2 regions of the Carnobacterium inhibens subsp. inhibens DSM 13024 genome follow, and region 2 is predicted to be linked to the other one. Evidence: a T-box and tRNA genes for the amino acid it is inferred to sense, from the RefSeq annotation. Region 2 holds a T-box; the other holds one or more tRNA genes.
The links. The T-box of region 2 lies ahead of leuS (leucine--tRNA ligase). A T-box ahead of a tRNA ligase gene usually reads a tRNA of that ligase, here a tRNA-Leu.

Region 1 (3,213 bases), 1.3 Mb from region 2:
GATAGTCAGATGCAATAATAGCTACGTGATGAATTTTTTTAATGTTCATAAAGTAATTCCTCCAACTCTTTTTAGATATCTCGAATCATTTCAATACTAGTAAAGTCTGGATTTTCATTATCAATGATATCTTGAAGATAAGTGAATCCCAACGCTTTGTAAAATGCATAATTCTCTTTATTCGATTTAAAGAAACTGACCAATTGAGTACTGTTTCCTAACAATTGCTGCATTTGAGTCAAATGATTGACCAAACGTGTACCAATTCCTTTTCTTATATAGCTGTCATCGACATACAACACAAAAACTTTCCCTACTTTTGAGTCTACAATTCCTCCACCAATTACTCCAATAATTTTTTTATCTAATCGAGCAACGATCCAACCGCTCCATTTAGCCGATACTTCTTCAATTTCACTAAGGATTCTTTGAGGATTGTAATATTCTTCAACCTTTTCTTGTACTTTTTGCTGATCTTTTACAGCCGCAGCCGTGCAAGCATACCCTTGTGTACAAATAGCCACAATTTCATCCACATCTTCAGGTGTAGCCATTTCAATTCGAACCTCTTCAACAGTTGACTGCTCTTCAATCTCTTCATGTTTCATACTTTTGCTCCTCTATTCAAATTCCCAATAAAGCATCTAGCTATTTTACCCTTTTTCAGCTATATTTTCTTGGCTTATTTAAACTAGCATTAAATCATTGGTTTGTCACGAGCTTACTGCTTTAAATCAAAAACATTTTTTTGCTGCTTTAGGATCATTTACGGTATACTTCTTATAGTCTATTTTTATAAGGAGGGATACAAGTCAATTGTCTATTAGCAGTATTATTTTGCAACAATTAGGTAGCATGTTCGTCCTGATCTTTTTTGGGTATATCCTTGTAAAAAGAAATGTTTTAAATCCATCTGGCACTAAACAAATTGCTAATATGTTAGCAAACTTTATCACTCCTGTACTTCTATTTATGTCGTTTCAGCAACCCTATCAATCTACTCAATTCAAGTGGTTTTTAGCGACTGTTGGAATTGCGATTTTATTGATGGCTGCACGTATCATAGTTAATTACTTTTTCTTACGTAACGCTTCTCGAACCGACCGTTATGCAACAACATTTACCAATGCAGGATTTATTGGGATTCCATTAGTCCAAGCTGTTCTTGGTTTCGAAGGAGTTTTCTTTGTATCTGCTTATAGTACAGTGACGAATATTTTACAACGGACTTATGGCATTTACATCATTTCCGGTGATAAATCGTTGATTACTCCAAGAAATTCCTTTTTGAACCCAGCCTCTTTAGGCTCACTGGTTGGATTGATTTTTTATTTGCTACAAATCGAACTGCCCACTATTATGAGCGACTCGCTCTATACTATTTCTGATTTAAATACACCTTTAGCTATGATTTTATTAGGCAGTTATGTAGCAGAATCAAAATTAGCAGATGTTTTTACTCATCGACGAGCTTATTGGACCACCTTTTTAGCTTTAATCTTATCTCCGCTTATCAGTATCGCTATATTATGGCTTTTGCCTTTAGATAACTACTTAGTCTTTTTTGTATTAGCGATTGCGACTTCTGCACCTATCGCTGTCAATACAGCTTTGTTCTCACAGCTTTATGGTGGAGATTATGAATACGGCGCTCGCTTAGTCGTCTTATCAACGTTACTTTCACTTATCAGTATGCCGTTAGTTTTAAGTATTGCTGAATTTGCTTTCTCAATGAATTAACGAACCAACTTAAAAAAGAAGTAACACTTGAGTGGAAATGCTCTCAAACGTTACTTCTTTTTACTATGTACTGTACGTATGCGGCCGAGAAGATTCGAACTTCCACGGGAGAACCTCCCACTAGCCCCTCAAGCTAACGCGTCTACCATTCCGCCACGGCCGCTTATTCATAACAAAGATTATTATAGCAACGTTTTTGAAGATTGTAAAGATGATCCATTATCTATTCTCAAAAGAATCGCACTAATAACTATCCTGTCTAGACGGATGACTAGATAATTAAAAAGTAACTTTGTACCTTTTTTGCAAGAAATTCTTTTTTACTCTTTCTAAGTCAAATTTTTCTATTAATAAACTTTTATAGTTTTGATTACTCACTCAAAATATGTCCATCTACCTTTTCCTTTAGATTGGTAATAGTGATGAAGTATGTTCCAAATTCTCTTAGCAGACAGCTTATTGCCACACCATTTGCAGATCACAGATGTGGTTATTTTTTGATCTGGAAATAACCTCTTATACTCTTCAGCATGACGAATAACGATCCCCGATATTAGTTCCTCGTGACCGCAACATTTACAAGTACAGGTCCAACTTCTAGTGAAATCATCCATAAATACGCCACATTGAGAACATGTTATTCCCCTTTTTAATTTTTCACTTTCATAATTTGGGATATCAGTGAAAATTGAACTCTCCATATGTAATGACTTCAACTCTTCAGCAATACGCCGATGATTTTTGGTCAGCCGAGCTGAGATACCGTTAATTCTTGCAAAATGTTCATTTAACAAAGTTGGAAGCAACAACTCTTCTTGAGGCGGAGCTTGATATAAGGTGAACTGTTGGTTTACAAACACAACAAAAGCATTAACTGAAACATTAAATCCCAATTGCTCCACCAATTGACGAAGCAAAGTCTGACTACGATTTATTTGGATCAACGGACTCATAACTTCTCTCTTAGTCAACAATTTATATAGTTTTTCCGCTTCATAAAAATATTTGCCTTCATAATTTTTCACTTCATATATGCAAATACCATTTGCTGTAATTAGTAAAGAGTCGATTTGAACTACTGTTCCATTTATTTTCAATAGCAAATCATTCAATACAAGACAATCGCATTCAAGCATTTCCGTCCTTCGATCTAAGATTTGTTCTCCTTCCAAACCTTTTACCAAATAAGCATAACGATTGCGCTCATCTTTCGACAGATTCGAGCGATTCATTAAAGATTCCATTATTAATAAACTAGACGATTTTTCTCTTTCTTTATATGCCATTACCTGCACTCCTCGCTTTTGCAAATCTTCTCTATAACTTAGAGTACGTAGAAACAAGGAGGTTCTGCTTATTTTTATCCACCATAAGGAATTTTAAGATAGAGAACTTTTCGACCTCGAAAATTTTCCGATTAAAAACCATCTACTTAAGAATTAATACTAACTTTTGAGGCTATTAAAAGGTAAC
Region 2 (3,213 bases):
TTCAGGATCAGCTAACATTTCTTCATTTTTAGGATCGATGAAACGCAAGAAATACCATGAACTCCCTGCCCATTGCGGCATTGTATTTGTATCACGGCGTCCTTTCATTCCAGTTTCGGGATCTACTACATTTACCCATTCCGTAATGTTTGCTAATGGAGACTCTCCTGTTCCACTTGGTTTGATTTCGTTTGTTTTTGGCAAGATCAACGGTAATTCTGATTCAGGCAATGTTGTTGAAGTCCCATCTTCCCAATGAATGACCGGGATAGGTTCGCCCCAATAACGTTGGCGTGCAAATAACCAGTCACGTAGACGGTAAGTTGTTTCTTTTTTTCCAAAATTATTTTCTTCTAACCATTCATTCATTTTATCGATAGCTTCTTGTTTTCCAAGACCATCTAAGAATTCAGAATTTATATGTGGACCATCTTCAGTGAAGGCAGCAGCAGCTACATTTCCACCTTCAAGTACAGGAAGAATTTCCAAGTTAAAAGCCTTAGCAAATTCATAATCACGTTCGTCATGTGCTGGAACAGCCATAATTGCACCTGTTCCATATGAAGACAACACATAATCTGCGATCCAAATAGGGATTTCTTTGCCATTGACTGGGTTTATCGCATAAGCACCAGTAAATACGCCTGTTTTATCTTTATTCAAATCTGTACGATCCAAATCACTTTTCAGACTAATTTTTTCGATATACGCTTGAACTTCAGCTTCTTGTTCAGCTGTTGTAATTTGTTTAACGAGATCTAATTCAGGTGCCAAAACACTATAAGTTGCTCCAAACAACGTATCTGGACGAGTCGTAAAGACTGTATACTTATGGTTAGTTCCTTTAACAGTAAACTCTACATTTGCACCAATTGATTTACCGATCCAGTTACGTTGCATGTCTTTGATACTTTCAGGCCAGTCAACTAATTCTAAATCATCCAGCAAACGGTCAGCATAAGCTGTAATTTTCAGCATCCATTGTTTCATAGGTTTACGGTAAACAGGGTGTCCCCCACGTTCACTCTTACCATCGATTACTTCTTCATTAGCCAATACCGTCCCTAATGCAGGACACCAGTTAACAGCTACTTCGGCTTCATAAGCCAATCCTTGTTCGTACAATTTTGTAAAGATCCATTGAGTCCATTTATAGTACTGAGGATCTGTTGTATTTACTTCTCGCTCCCAGTCATAACTAAATCCTAAAGAATTGATTTGACGACGGAATGTTTCGATATTGTGAGCTGTGAATTCAGCTGGATCGTTACCTGTATCTAGAGCATATTGCTCAGCTGGTAAGCCAAATGCATCCCAACCCATTGGATGCAATACATTGAATCCTTGAGCACGTTTCATACGAGAAATGATATCTGTTGCTGTGTATCCTTCTGGATGTCCTACATGCAGACCTTGTCCTGATGGATATGGGAACATATCTAATGCATAAAAGTTTTTCTTTTTAGGATCTTCAGTTGTTCGGAAAGTCTGATTAGAAGCCCAGTAATTTTGCCACTTCTTTTCTATCGTCTTGTGGTTAAAGCTCATATATATCCCTCTTCCATTTCTTATTCAAAATAAAAATCGTCCTATGAATGCAGATGACTATCTGTACTCATAGGACGATTAAATAATTTATTATTCGTGGTACCACCTATGTTTTCCACGACCTTATTATTCCTAATAAAATACATCGTGGACTCCTCATACCTTTAACGCAGGCGTTACGTCTTTGTCTACTCTTTTTTCAACAAAGCAACTCTAAAGGCGAGTTCGAAAGTCTTTTTTATGCATTTCCACCACCCATGCACTCTCTCAAAAAAAATCATTTCTACTATTCCTTTTCACTGTTTTTTTCTATTGATTTCATTTTAACAAAAAATGACTATAGGAGCAATAAGAAAAAACAACAGTTGATTTCTAAAATGTCTTTTCAATTCGTCTATTCGTCTATTATTTAACTGTTTTAAGCTTTACTGCTGTTCCACTACAGGTAACCATAATCATGCCATTATCTGATCCTAATGTCTCATAGTCCATTTTAACCCCTACAATAGCATCTGCCCCTTGTTCGTCAGCTCTTGTTTCCATTTCCTCTAACGCTTTACTACGAGCTTCTAATAATTCGTTCTCATAACCTTGAGAGCGTCCGCCAAACATGTTTCGCAAGCCCGCTCCCATATCTTTAAACATATTGATACCAGAGATAACTTCACCAAATACAATTCCTTCATAAGAAGAAATTTCAAAACCTTCAACAGAAGTAGTTGTCGTAACGATCATCATTTTCACTCCCTTTTTAGTTATCTTACAGCACAAAAGGAGACTCAAATTTTATGTTGAGTCTCCTTCTATGATTATTTGATAATCAAAGACTGACCAACAAATATAACATCTGATTTTAAGTAATTCGTTGATTTCAAATCTGAGATAGACATACTATATTTTTGAGCAATATCCCAAAGAGTATCGCCACTTATAACTTTATGCGTAGTTGCACTAGTTGGCGTTGTTACTATTGAAACAGCATTCGTGCTTTTTAAAACTAGTTTTTGACCTACATAAATTGTATCCGTTGATAAATTATTCCATGATTTTAAGTTCGCTACAGATACACCATTTTTTGAACCAATACCAGTTAACGTATCACCGGATTTCACAGTATACGATGTGCTGCTTGTGTTCCCTGTACTTGGTGTTGTCGTTGACCCGCCTGAAGTTGAACCACCTTTAATCGTCAATGTTTGGTTCACATAGATCGCATCTGTTTTCAAACTATTCCACGATTTCAAGTCCGCTACAGTTACGCCGTATTTTGAACTGATTCCAGTCAATGTGTCACCGGATTTTACAGTATGCGATGTGCTGCTTGTGTTCCCTGTACTTGGTGTTGTCGTTGATCCACCTGAAGTTGAACCACCTTTAATCGTCAATGTTTGGTTCACATAGATCGCATCTGTTTTCAAACTATTCCACGATTTTAAGTCTGCTACAGTTACGCCGTATTTTGAACTGATTCCAGTCAATGTATCACCGGATTTTACAGTATACGATGTGCTGCTTGTATTCCCTGTACTTGGTGTTGTCGTTGTGCCGCCTGAAGTTGAACCGCCTTTAATCGTCAACGTTTGATTCACATAAATCGTATCTGATTTCAAACTATTCCACGATTTCAAGTCCGCTACAGTTACGCCGTATTTTGAACCGATTCCA

Region 1: it has a tRNA-Leu gene. The T-box ahead of leuS (leucine--tRNA ligase) is inferred to sense a tRNA for this amino acid. The anticodon was not compared.

What each region holds. Positions count from the first base shown of each region.
Region 1 is NZ_JQIV01000006.1:988,450-991,662, forward strand. It holds gene gloA2 (SMU1112c/YaeR family gloxylase I-like metalloprotein) at 1-49, opposite strand, end outside; gene BR65_RS05845 (GNAT family N-acetyltransferase) at 72-608, opposite strand; gene BR65_RS05850 (AEC family transporter) at 817-1,740, shown strand; tRNA gene BR65_RS05855 (tRNA-Leu) at 1,820-1,903, opposite strand; gene BR65_RS05860 (nuclease-related domain-containing protein) at 2,115-3,026, opposite strand.
Region 2 is NZ_JQIV01000006.1:2,270,636-2,273,848, reverse strand. It holds gene leuS (leucine--tRNA ligase) at 1-1,548, opposite strand, end outside; T-box leader at 1,616-1,857, opposite strand; gene BR65_RS12020 (putative heavy metal-binding protein) at 1,954-2,283, opposite strand; gene BR65_RS14170 (LysM peptidoglycan-binding domain-containing protein) at 2,358-3,213, opposite strand, start outside.